DNA from 2 places in the Streptomyces sp. NPDC036813 genome. Region 1 is predicted to be linked to the other one. Evidence: riboswitches for the same ligand, from Rfam matches in the RefSeq annotation. Region 1 holds a riboswitch; the other holds the start of a gene.
What was found. A riboswitch is a leader RNA that binds a small molecule or an ion and turns the genes downstream of it on or off. The one in region 1 is predicted to bind cyclic di-AMP.

Region 1 (6,410 bases):
GGCCAGCTCCCGCACGAGCGCCCGGATCTCGCGCATGCCCTGCGGGTCGAGCCCGTTGGTCGGCTCGTCCAGCACGAGCAGGCGCCGGGGCTGGAGCAGCGCGGCAGCGAGCCCGAGCCGCTGCTTCATCCCGAGCGAGTACGCCCGCGCCTTCTTTCCGGCTGCCGCCGTCAGCCCCACCCGCTCCAGCGCGGTGGCGACGCGGGCGCGCCGGGTGCGCGGGTCGGCGGTGGGGTCGGCGGCGTCGTAGCGGAGCAGGTTGTCCCGGCCGGAGAGGAAGCCGTACAGCGCGGGCCCTTCGATCAGCGCGCCCACCTGCGGCAGCACCGAGCGGGCGGCCCGGGGCATCGGCTGCCCGAGCACGCGCGCGGCGCCGGAGGTGGGCTCGATCAGGCCCATCAGCATGCGGATGGTGGTGGTCTTGCCCGATCCGTTCGGACCGAGGAAGCCGAAGACGCTGCCCGCCGGCACCGTCAGGTCCAGGCCGTCCACGGCGAGCTGCCCGCCGCGGTAGCGCTTGGTGAGGGCGCGGGTGTGGATGACGTACTCGTCCTCCAGCTCCTGCTCATCCCGTGCGGCGGGCGCTGCGTCCATCGGCTCCCCGATCGTTTCCCGTGGCCGGCGGTGTCCCGCCGGCTCACCTGCCCGCGTCGGCGGCCTTGACCAGGGCGTCCTTGGTCACCGCTCCGACGTAGGCCTTGCCGTCGTCGGTGATCAGGGCGTTCACCAGGCGAGTGGAGAACACCGTGCCCTTGCCGAACTTGCCCGAGACCTTGTCGCCGAGCGAGTCCAGGAAGCCGCCGAGGTCGCCGCCGACCTCGCTGCCGGAGGGCACACCACCCTTGGCGCCGGTGTCGAAGACCGCGATGGCGTTCCAGCCCTCACCGAGGACCTCGGGTCCGCCGATTCCCTTGCCCGGCGCCCCGCCCGGCGTGGGCAGGAGGTGCCCCGGGAGGCCGCCCTTCAGCGGACCGTCGCCCTGGAGGCGGTCGCCCTTGGGGTGCTCACGGTCGCCGCCCTCGGTGACCTTGGCACCCTTGGGCGGGGTGAAGTCGAAGGTGGAGGCGGCCGGTCGGGCGAAGCTGACCTGCGTGAAGCCGGCGTCGACCACGGCGGCGCCGCCGCTCTTCGGGGTCAGGGTGAACTTCAGCGGCACGCCGGTCTTCGCGTCCACGGCGATGGTGATCCCGCCGACGGTGCTGCCGGACTGCTTGGGCTTGATCAGCAGCTTGTAGGCGTCGCGGCCGGCGACGTGGGCGGTGCCGTCCACCGTGACGGCGGTCGTGGAGTCGACGGCCTTGAGGGCCTGCTCGGCGAAGTCCTTGGGCGTGCCGGAGAAGTCGTCCGTGCCCCGCGTGCCCTTGCGGTGGTCCTTGCCGGTGTCCTCCGAGGTGGCGTGGTACACCTCGTTGGACTTGCTGTCGTAGCCCCACACGTCCTTGCCGTTGTGGATGAGGCTGTATTCGGCGGCGTCCTCCAGCACCGACACCTTCTGCCGGTCCGGCCCGTCGGCCGCGACCCGCAACGTGTGCGAGCCGGTGGCGAGTTCGGTGACCTTGGCGGACGGGTCGGCGGCCGAGCCGTCACCGGAGCCGCCCGTCTTCCCGCCGAGACCGCCCGCGAGCCCGCCCAGGTCGGGCAGCCCGAGGTCGGTGCTGATCCGCACGGTGCCCGACATCTGCTGGACGTCCGACGCCGCGATCTTCTCGATGAGCTGCTGCGCGGTGATCTTCGGCAGATCCGGGTCACCGGAGCTGGCGAGCGCGGGGACGATCCCGATCGTCGCGGCGGCCACGCCCACGACGGTCGCGGGCACGACGTACCGCGCGGCCCTGCGACGCCCCCCGCCCGACGAGCCGGCCGGCTCCTGCACGGCCGTCGCCCTGTCATCGCTTCCATACGGTGCCATGTGTGCGCTACCTCCGTCGTCGGCGGCGGCTGTCGTTCCCGTGACCCCCGGCGCGTGCTCCCGGCGGGCCCCACCCCAAGCCGCCATTCTCACCCGAATCGGTGAGGAGTGGTGTCTTCCGTGCTTTCCATGAGACCAAATCGGCCGCCGGGAAGCGTCACTCCACGGACGCAACCGCATGTACTGCTGGGGTATGACATGGCGGGGCCTCAGCTCGCCCTACCCGTAGGGGAGGTGGGGGACCAGGGAGCCACGGGGACGGGGCAGCGGGCTCCACCCGAGGGTGCGGATACGCCGAGAGGCGGAGTCCACCCGGGGTGCGGCCGTCAGCGGAAGGGCCGCACGGCCCGGATGTACGTCTCCGGCCGGGAGGGGGACGGCTGCCGTCAGCCCGCCCGGTGCACCACCGCGTCGCACAGCTCCATCAGCGCCGCCTTGGCGCCGCACTCCCGCAGCGGAGCCAGCGCCGCACGCGCCTCCTCGGCGTAGCGGACGGTGTCGCGCCGCGCCTGCTCCAGCGCGGGGTGCGCCCGCAGCCCGGCCAGCGCCTCCGCGTGTCGCGCGTCGTCGCTCAGATCGGAGTCCAGCAGCTCGCACAGCGCGCGGTCCTCCGGCAGCCCCAGCCGCTCGGCCTGCTCGCGCAGCCGCAGCACCGGCAGCGTCGGAATGCCCTCGCGAAGATCCGTGCCCGGCGTCTTGCCGGACTCGTGCGAGTCGGAGGCGATGTCGAGCACGTCGTCAGCCAGCTGGAAAGCGACGCCCAGCCGCTCCCCGTACTGGGTCAGCACGTCCACGACCGTCTCGTCGGCGCCGGACATCATCGCGCCGAACCGGCACGACACCGCCACCAGCGACCCCGTCTTGCCGCCGAGCACCTCGAGGTAGTGGTCGACCGGGTCGCGCCCGTCCTGCGGCCCCGCGGTCTCCAGGATCTGCCCGGTGACCAGCCTCTCGAACGCCAGCGCCTGCACCCGCACCGCCTCGGGGCCGAGGTCGGCGAGGATCTGCGACGCGCGCGCGAAGAGGAAGTCGCCGGTCAGTACGGCGACCGAGTTACCCCACCGCGTGTTCGCGCTGGGCACCCCGCGCCGCACGGCGGCCTCGTCCATGACGTCGTCGTGGTACAGCGTCGCGAGGTGGGTCAGCTCGACCACGACCGCCGACGGCACGACACCCGGCGCATACGGGTCGCCGAACTGCGCCGCCAGCATCACGAGCAGCGGCCGGAACCGCTTCCCGCCCGCCCGCACCAGGTGCTGTGCGGCCTCCGTGATGAAGGGAACCTCGCTCTTGGTGGCCTCGAGCAGCCCTTCCTCGACAGCCGCCAATCCGGCCTGGACATCGGCCTCGAGAGCCTGGTCCCGCACGCTAAGCCCGAACGGCCCGACGACGGTCACGAGGGGTCTCCTGTCTGCTGGTGCCGGTTGGCGATTACACGGTTTGTCGATAGGTCGCTGACATCACTCAAGTCAGCGTATCCGGTCACGTTTCGATCACCGATAGCGCCCACGGTTACAGGCCAGGTGGTATCGGATCACGCCCGATATGTTTATCGATCAAATCTGATCGGCCGAAAAGTACCGATATCAACCATGCTCGTGTCGTGAAGACCACCCCCCACCCTCCGTGAGGCACCCCGCCCCGGCGCGCCACAACACGACCCGACTGCCCGTTTTGCCGTAATTAATCAGTCGATTCACCTTGGCCGCCTTGGTACCAAATGTGTTTCCCCTGTGACACCAGTGAATTGGGTCACGCGCCACCCTCACCGGCCTCCCCTCCGTCTGCCCCGTGTTTCGCCAGTCCCGACAAGCGAGTTGGGCCTCGGCGACCACAAAGGATCAAGCACCCCAAACACCCCGGACCAAGGTCAACCAGGGCATTAGGTGAAACCGGTACTTGTTCCCGGCATCAGCTCTCGCATAACTTCCCGGCCTGTCGGATGGACGCCTAATCCTGCCGCCGTCCGGCATCCACCATCGGACCAACTCATCCGTGTACGGCAGGAGCGGGGGACCCAGGTAAGTCGCCGAGCCGGACGTCGTCACCCCGACGACGCCCCGGACCGGCTTGGGGTGAAGCCGTGCCGCAGCCGCGGCCGGCCGGGCATCTCCAGCCCGAACCCGACAGCTCACCTCGCAGGCGTGGGAGAGGAACTTCGTCATGTCTGCTGCCGGTCAGCACCGCCGCACCCGCACGTCCCGCCTCGTCCGCACCCTCGCCGTCGCCGGCACCGGTGCCGCCGCCCTCGCGCTGCCGCTCTTCGGCGCCACCAGCGCCTCCGCCGCCACCCCGGCGACCAGCGCCACCGTGATCACGGCCGCCAACTCGGTCTACCCGAACAACCTCGACGGCTGGATCCGCCAGTCGCTGGACATCATGTCCCAGCACGGCATCCCGGGCACCTACGACGGGATCTACCGCAACATCATCCGCGAGTCCTCCGGCAACCCCGCCGCCATCAACCTGTGGGACTCCAACGCGGCCGCCGGCACCCCGTCCAAGGGCCTGCTCCAGGTGATCGACCCGACGTTCCTCGCCTACCACGTGTCCGGCACCTCCATGGACCCGTACGACCCGATCGCCAACATCACCGCGGCCTGCAACTACGCGGCCGCCCGCTACGGGTCGATCGACAACGTGTTCAGCGCGTACTGAGCCACCGCCTCACGCGAGAAGCCGTGAGCCGCTGCCTCCGGCAAGAGCCTTGAGCCGCTGCCTCACGGGAGCGTCGTGAGCCACTGCCTCACGCGAAGAGTCGTTCGAGGACGACGGCGATGCCGTCGTCCTCGTTCGACAAGGTGACCTCGTCGGCCACGGCCTTCAGCTCCTCGTGGGCGTTGGCCATGGCCACCCCTCGGGCGGCCCAGGCGAACATCGGGATATCGTTCGGCATGTCCCCGAACGCGAGCGCCCGCTCGGGGCCCAGCCCGAGATGGTCGGCCGCCAGCGCGAGCCCCGTCGCCTTGGTGACACCGCACGGCTGCAGCTCCACGGTCCCCGGCCCCGACATGGTCACCGTCGCCAGGGAACCGACCACCGCGCGCGCCGTCGCCGCCAGCTCGTCGTCGGACAGCTCGGGATGGCGCAGCAGCACCTTGCTGATCGGCTCGCCCCACAGATCGTCGCGCCGCCCGACCCGCACCGCCGGCAGTGTCGGGTGCGGCATCCGGTAGCCGGGCTCGATCAGCGTCAGCCCGTCCACGCCGTCCTGGTCGACCGCGGCGTACACCTCCCCCACCTCGGCCTCGATCTTGCCGAGCGCGGTCTCGGCCAGCTCCCGGTCGAGGGTCACCGACCACAGCAGACGGCCGGCCCCCGCGTCGTACACCTGCGCGCCCTGGCCGCACACCGCGAGCCCCGTGCAGCCGAGGTCCTCCAGCAGCGGCCGCACCCGGGGCGCCGGGCGGCCCGTCACCACCAGGTGGCGGGCGCCGGCGTTCGCCACCCGCGCGAGCGCGGCCCGGGACCGGTCGGACAGCGTGTCGTCGCCGCGCAGCAGCGTTCCGTCCAGGTCAGTGGCGATGAGGGCATATGCGAGGGGTGCGGCCATGATCAGAGAATACGGACCCCGCAGGTCACCCGTTCACCACCCGATTCGCCGTTCCGCAACGTCCCCGGGGGACCCGGTCGGCGCCCCGCTCTTCACCCCCAGGCCCGGCAACGGGGCCTCTGGTTCGACGGCGACCCCGACGACCCCGCCCTGCCCGAGGCCGTGCGTCCGTGCTTCGCCGACGCCGGTGTCGATATCTCGCCCGGCATCCGCACGCGAGCGGCCTGATCAACCTGGCAGCACGCGCAGGAGGACTGACCGGGCCGCCGCTCCCGCGCAGGATGGCCGTCCCCGCGCAGGTCGGCCGTCCCGCGCAGGTCCGGCGTGCCCTCAGCCGTGCGCCGCCACCAGATGCCGGGCCAGCCGTGGCGAGGCGAACTCCGTGCCGCATACGAACCGCATCACCGGGCCGTACGACCCAGCCGCCGGCAGACCCGTGAAGTACAGGCCGGGGACCGACGAGACGTAGCCGGCGCCGAGCCTGGGAGTGCCGCGGCTGACGGCGAGCGCGGTGCGCAGCCCGTGGCCGAGGAAGTCCATCGCCGCGAGGTTCACCCGGTAGCCGGTGGCCGCGATGACGTGGTCGGCGGCGAGCCGCTCGGTGCGGCCGGAGTGACTGCGCACGGTGAGGGTGGCGCCCTCGCCCGTCGACTCCGCCCGCACGATCCGCTGCACCTCGCTGACCTCCACCTTCCCCGCGAAGCGCTCGCGCAGCCACCAGGCGCCGAGCGGGCCGAGGACCCGGCGGACCAGGTAGTGGCGTAGCTCGGCGGGCAGATAGCGGTAGGGCTGCGGGTAATAGCTCAGGGCCCACAGCGACCAGGCCCGGCCGAAGGGCGACTGAGGGCGCAGCCGGGGCTGGTCCCACGGCGCCGCGCCGAAGGCGACCCGGCCCCGGCCGCGGGCCACCACCCGCACCCGGGCCCCGGCCTCGGCGGCGAGCGCCGC
Region 2 (6,410 bases), on a different contig from region 1:
CATGCAGCTGGAGCACCGGGACCCGGACCGGCCCGTGCAGCTCTACATCAACTCGCCGGGCGGCTCGTTCCAGGCGATGACGGCGATCTACGACGCGATGCGGTACGTCGCGTGCGAGGTGGAGACGTACTGCATGGGCCAGGCGGGCTCGTCCGCCGCGGTGTTGCTGGCCGCGGGCGCGCCGGGGCGCCGGTTCGCGCTGCCGGGCGCCCGGATGGTGATGCGTCAGCCCGCGTTGCCGGAGCCGGTGGAGGGGCAGGCCAGTGACCTCGCCCTTCAGGCCGCGGAGTTGACGCGCATCCGGGCGACCCTGGAGGAGATGCTCGTCCGGCACACCGGGCGCAGCCGGCGGCAGGTCGGCGCGGACATCGAGCGCGACCACGTCCTCGACGCGGCCGGGGCGCTGGCGTACGGGCTGGTGGACGAGATCATCACCGTCCGCGCGCAGCCGGGCGGGAGGTGAGCCGTCCGATGCTGCCGGATCTTCCGCCGCTGCCCGCCCTCACCCGGGCGGAGGGGGAGCTGATCGACCGTTACCTGGAGGTCGTGGACCTGCTCGGCCGGATCAACCCGGCCTGTCCCGGCGACACCTACCGGGGGCTGCGGGCCGCGCAGGCGCTGGTGACCAAGGCGGTGGCGCTGCGCGACGCGCTGACGCTGATGCACCAGCGCGGCGAGAGCGAGCTGCACGCCGGCACCCTGGCACGCGCGTTGCGGGTGCTCGACGGCGAGCGCCGCACGGCGCGGGTCACCCTGCCGCCACCGGCGGGGAGTTGAGCCGAGGGCCGAGCGGGTTCAAACGGACCGAACGGCGTACCCCCCATCGGCCTATCCGAACGCCTTTTTTTCGGGGGTCCGAGTTGCGTGACCGGCGGGACGAGAGGCCGGAATGAAGTGTTCCGCCGCTGGTCCGGGGCTCGCCGGATCAGTGAACACCCCACCGAACACAGGGCTGTCCACCCGAACGGGTGAGTGGTGAGGAACCCCACAAATACCCGTTTCCGTTGGGATTTTCGGACAGTTGTGGGCCAAGATCCCTGACTGACGACAAGCCCCCGCCGCAGCGGCGGGGCGATCCGGGCGGACGCCGAGTCCTGCCGCCGTCCGGATGACCGGTCGACAGGAGTGGATCGGCAGGAGTGGAGGACCCAAGCACGACGGGTCGCCGGAACGGTCATGCCACGACCGGGCCGAGCAGCCCTTGGGGTGAAGCCGCGTCAGCGGCCGGGCTACTTCGCCAGCCCGAATCCGACAGGTCATCCTTCACAGGCGGCTGACGAAGGGTTGCGCATGACTGCGCTCAATCGTGTCCCGTCGCTCATGGCCCGGGCCGGTACGGCTTCCGCCCTGACCATCGCCGCGGTGGGCGGCTCGATCGTGGTCCCGGGCCTCGCCTCGGAGGCCGCCGCCGCGACGCCGGCGACCAAGGCGCTGCAGATCGCCGCGTCCAAGAAGGGCGCGCCGTACCAGTGGGGCGCCACCGGGCCGCGCCGGTTCGACTGCTCGGGACTCACGCTGTACTCGTTCAAGAAGGCGGGCAAGAAGCTGCCGCGCACGGCCGCCCAGCAGTACAACAAGACGCACCACATCCCGGCCCGCAGCCGTAAGGCCGGTGACCTGGTGTTCTTCCACTCGGGGTCGAACGTCTACCACGTCGGCATCTACGCCGGGAAGAACAAGATCTGGCACGCCCCGAAGACGGGCGACGTGGTGCGCCTGCAGAAGATCTGGACCAAGAGCGTCTGGTACGGCCGGGTGAGCTGACCGACGCCCCTCCTCGGCACACGGCCCTCACGCGGCCACGAGCCCGACGGCACGGCCCTCAGCGGCCGCTGTCGGGCCGAGGAGGGCCGTCAGCGGGCTCCAGCGGCGGCTGCCGGGACAAGGCCGGGGTGGCCGCGGGCCAACGGCGCCAACGGCGCCAACGGCTCGGGCATACGGGTGAGCGGGTGTCACGCCCTGGGGCCCCCGTCGCCGAGGCTCACGGCGTGCGTTCGGCGGCGGTGCCGCCGGGGGCGGTCCGGTGGGCGCGGTGTGACAAGCCCGCGGGAGTCGTCCCGGAACCGAACGGTTCAGCAGGGCTGCGGTTTTGGTTCTGTCTGTTGCGTCGAGGGGACCGGCTCGGGCGGGAGTGCCCAGGGCAGTTCGATGGCGACCGTCTTGCCGCCCTCGCGGGTGGGGCGGACGCGGAGTCTGCCGCCGCACTCGGCGGCCAGCCAGCGGATGATGACCATGCCCCGGCCGTTGTCCTGCTGGACGGCCGCGGGCAGCCGCTTGGGAAAGCGGGGGTGGCTGTCCGTGACACCGATGCGCAGCAGCTCGTCGCGGTCCAGGGTGACGTCCACCGTGAACGTCGGGGATTGCCCGAACGTGTGCTGCACGGAGTTGGTGGCCAGTTCGGAGACGATCAACCGGATGCTGTCCGCCAGCTCCGCGTCCGACGGCAGACCCCATTCCGCCAGGGTGCCGGCCACGAAGCCGCGGGCCGCGGACACCGAGGCCGGATCGCTCGGCAGAGTGACGGATGCTTCCAGGTGGTCTGCCATGGCGACGTCGTCCCTTTCCCACGGGACCGCAGTCCGGCACGGAGCCGGTGGTTCGAGTACGGTCCCGGACTGGTGCTTCGCCGCCAGACTGCCATCACCACGCCGGTCACGGAGGCGATCCACCAAGATATGCATATATCTGTCGCTCGAAGCGGTGAACTCTGCCACGGCAGACCGTATCCGGGCGGCTCGGACGGAGTAAGGAGGGGCGCATGCAGCACGGTCCCGCGGTGCGCCGCCGGAAGCTGGGCGCCGAACTGCGCGCGCTGCGCGCCCGGGCGGGACTCACCAGCGGGGAGGCCGCCCGGCTGGTGGGCTGGCACCAGTCGAAAGTCAGCCGGATCGAGACCGGCTCGAGTGGCGCGAAACCGTCCGATGTGCGGTTACTGCTGAACGCGTACGGCGTCGAGGACGACGAACTGCGGGACCTGCTGCTGGTGTTGGCCGGCTCCCAGGTCGGCGGCAGGGAGCACTGGTGGCACGCCTACCGCGGGGTGCTGCCGCCCACGTACCGCGACTTCATCAGTCTGGAGTCGCAGGCCAGCGCGATGCGCACGCTGGAGACCTCGGTCGTGCCGGGGCTGCTGCAGACGCCCGCCTACGCCCGCGCGGTGACCCGGGCGGCCGTCGGCGCGGTGGACGAGGAACGGCTGGACGCGCTGGTGGAGGTGCGTCTGGCCCGCCAGGACGTGCTGCACGCGCCGCGTCCGCTGAAGCTGAGCGCCGTGCTGGACGAGGCGGTGCTGCGCCGGGAGGTGGGCGGTCCCGAGGTGATGGCGGAGCAGCTGCGGCGGCTGCTTCAGGCCGCACGGCTGCCGCAGGTGCGGTTGCAGGTGTTGCCGTTCTCCGCGGGGGCGCATGTCGGCATCACCGGGCCTTTCGTTATTTTCTCATTTCCGAGCACTTCTGATCTGGACGTGGTTGTTCTCGACCACATGACGAGTAGCCTCTACCTCGAACGGAAAGAAGACCTCCGGGCCTACGCGGAGGCCTTCAACTCCCTTCGGATCCACGCCCTTTCCCCCGAGGACTCGTTGGATTTCATCGCCTCACTAGGTGACGGCGCGTAAGGAGGCACCATGACCGCACTGCCTCGCACCATCCCTTTCAGTACCGATCTGCACGGCGTGCGCTGGCTGCGCAGCAGCTACAGCACCGGAGCGAACAACTGCGTCGAGACGGCCCGGCCGGCCTCCGGGCACTGGGCCGGGCTGCTCGCCGTACGCGACTCCAAGGCCCCGGACGGGCCCGCGCTGCTCTTCTCCCCCGGGAGCTGGGCGGCGTTCACCGCCGCCGTGCGCCGCGACTGAGCACGGCACACCCCGGGCGAGGGCACGGCCGTGGACGCCGACTCATGGCCGCGTCTCGCCGATCACCCGTACAGCGCGTTCGATCTGATCTTCGGTCAGGTCCGCACGGGCGGTCAGCCTGAGCCGTGAGATGCCGTCGGGCACGGAAGGAGGTCGGAAACAGCCCACAGCCAGGCCGGCCGTCCGGCAGTCGGCCGCCCAGCGCACGGCCTGCTCCGGGGACGGAGCGCGCACCGAGACCACGGCGGCGTCCGGCCGTACCGCCTGATGACCCGCGGCCGTCAGCCGGGCGTGCAGCTCTGCGGCCACCGCGCGGGCCCGTGCCGCCCGCTGCGGCTCGCGGCGCAGCAGCCGCAGGGCCGCGAGGGCGGAGCCCGCCGCGGCCGGGGCGAGCCCCGTGTCGAAGATGAAGGTCCGGGCCGCGTTGACCAGGTGGTCGATCACCCGTGCGGGCCCCAGGACGGCGCCGCCCTGGCTGCCGAGCGACTTCGACAGCGTCACGGTCACGACCACGTCGTCCCCGCCGGCGAGCCCCGCCGCGTACGGCGCGCCGCGCCCGCCGTCACCCAGGACGCCCAGCCCGTGGGCGTCGTCGACCACCAGGCCGGCGCCGAATTCCCGGCAGGCGACGGCCAGTTCGGCCAGTGGGGCGGCGTCGCCGTCCACCGAGAACACGGTGTCGGAGACGGCGATCGAGGTGCCCTCATGGGTGCCGAGCGCCTTGCGCACGGCGTCCGGTTCGGCGTGCGCGACGACCTGCGTGGTGCCGCGGGCCAGCCGGCAGCCGTCGATCAGGGATGCGTGGTTGCCCGCGTCGGAGACGATCAGCGAGCCGTGCGGGGCGAGTGCGGTGACCGCGGCGAGGTTGGCGGCGTAACCGGAGGAGAAGACGAGCGCGGCCTCGAAGCCGCAGAAGTCCGCGAGCTCGCGTTCCAGCTCGGTGTGCAGCTCGGTCGTACCGGTGACCAGGCGGGAACCCGTCGCGCCGCCGCCCCATGTCCGGGCGGCCCGTGCCGCGCCCTCGGTGACCTCCGGATGGCGGGCCAGACCCAGGTAGTCGTTGCTCGCCAGGTCCAGCAGCGGCGTGTCGGCGGGGCGGGGACGCAGGGTGCGCACGAGTCCCGCACGGCGGCGCGCGTCCGCCTGCTCGTCGATCCAGCCGAACGCCATGGGTCCTCCGGGATTTTGTAGGCAGTGCACAGACACTAGCGGGACACACCGCAGCTCAGGATGTGGCAATACCCACACCTCGAACGGCCTTGTTTGTGCGAACTCTCCTTGGCCTGGCCTACCCCCGTAAGACAGGATCAGCTCCCATGGACCTGCTGAACACGCTGGTGGACAAGGGACTGCGGCGCGAGCTGCCGACCCGCGAGGAAGCCCTGGCCGTCCTCGCCACGACCGACGACGAACTGCTCGATGTGGTGGCCGCGGCCGGCAAGGTACGCCGGCACTGGTTCGGCCGACGGGTGAAACTCAACTACCTGGTCAACCTCAAGTCCGGCCTGTGCCCGGAGGACTGCTCGTACTGTTCGCAGCGCCTGGGGTCCAAGGCCGACATCCTGAAGTACACCTGGCTCAAGCCCGACGAGGCCTCCCAGGCCGCCGCCGCGGGTCTGGCCGGCGGCGCCAAGCGGGTGTGCCTGGTGGCCAGCGGGCGCGGCCCGACGGACCGGGACGTGGACCGGGTCTCCGAGACCATCAAGACGATCAAGGAGCAGAACGAGGGCGTCGAGGTGTGCGCCTGCCTCGGTCTGCTCTCCGACGGCCAGGCCGAGCGGCTGCGCGAGGCGGGCGCGGACGCCTACAACCACAACCTCAACACGTCCGAGGGCACGTACGCGGACATCACGACCACGCACACCTACGCCGACCGGGTCGACACGGTGACCAAGGCGCACGCGGCGGGCCTGTCGGCCTGCTCCGGTCTGATCGCCGGCATGGGCGAGAGCGACGAGGACCTGGTGGACGTGGTCTTCTCGCTGCGCGAGCTGGACCCGGACTCCGTTCCGGTGAACTTCCTGATCCCCTTCGAGGGCACCCCGCTGGCCAAGGAGTGGAACCTCACCCCGCAGCGCTGCCTGCGCATCCTGGCGATGGTCCGCTTCGTCTGCCCGGACGTGGAGGTCCGTATCGCGGGCGGCCGCGAGGTCCATCTGCGCACGATGCAGCCGCTGGCGCTGCACCTGGCCAACTCGATCTTCCTTGGCGACTACCTGACCAGCGAGGGCCAGGCCGGTAAGGCCGACCTGGAGATGATCGCGGACGCCGGGTTCGAGGTGGAGGGCGCCGGCGAGGTGACGCTGCCGGAGCACCGGGCGGGCGCGGCCGGCGGCTGCGGGTCGCACGAAGCGGCAGGTGGCTGCGGTTCCGACGCGGCGGCGGGCGGCTGCGGTGGCCACGAGGGCGCGGAGGGCTGTGGGTCGCACGCCTCGGCCGGCGGCTGCGGATCGCACGAAGGCGCCGGGATCTGCGGTACGGCCGCCCCCGCGCCGGCGGCGAGCGAGCCCCGTACCGACCTGGTCGCCGTGCGCCGGCGCGGCGCGGGAACGGA

Region 2: it holds a riboswitch for cyclic di-AMP, as region 1 does, so the genes downstream of both, ACZ67Q_RS27355 (C40 family peptidase) here and ACZ67Q_RS24715 (transglycosylase SLT domain-containing protein) in region 1, are expected to answer to the same signal.

The regions. Positions count from the first base shown of each region.
Region 1 covers NZ_JBVJPV010000012.1:141,965-148,374, reverse strand. The annotation lists gene ACZ67Q_RS24730 (ABC transporter ATP-binding protein) at 1-594, opposite strand, end outside; gene ACZ67Q_RS24725 (LolA family protein) at 638-1,909, opposite strand; gene ACZ67Q_RS24720 (polyprenyl synthetase family protein) at 2,296-3,306, opposite strand; cyclic di-AMP (ydaO/yuaA leader) riboswitch at 3,885-4,069, shown strand; gene ACZ67Q_RS24715 (transglycosylase SLT domain-containing protein) at 4,073-4,567, shown strand; gene ACZ67Q_RS24710 (HAD family hydrolase) at 4,656-5,462, opposite strand; gene ACZ67Q_RS24705 (FAD-dependent oxidoreductase) at 5,793-6,410, opposite strand, start outside.
Region 2 covers NZ_JBVJPV010000014.1:115,762-122,171, reverse strand. The annotation lists gene ACZ67Q_RS27365 (ATP-dependent Clp protease proteolytic subunit) at 1-463, shown strand, start outside; gene ACZ67Q_RS27360 (hypothetical protein) at 472-777, shown strand; cyclic di-AMP (ydaO/yuaA leader) riboswitch at 1,154-1,287, shown strand; gene ACZ67Q_RS27355 (C40 family peptidase) at 1,291-1,764, shown strand; gene ACZ67Q_RS27350 (ATP-binding protein) at 2,073-2,546, opposite strand; gene ACZ67Q_RS27345 (helix-turn-helix domain-containing protein) at 2,759-3,616, shown strand; gene ACZ67Q_RS27340 (DUF397 domain-containing protein) at 3,626-3,856, shown strand; gene ACZ67Q_RS27335 (8-amino-7-oxononanoate synthase) at 3,899-5,026, opposite strand; gene bioB (biotin synthase BioB) at 5,173-6,410, shown strand, end outside.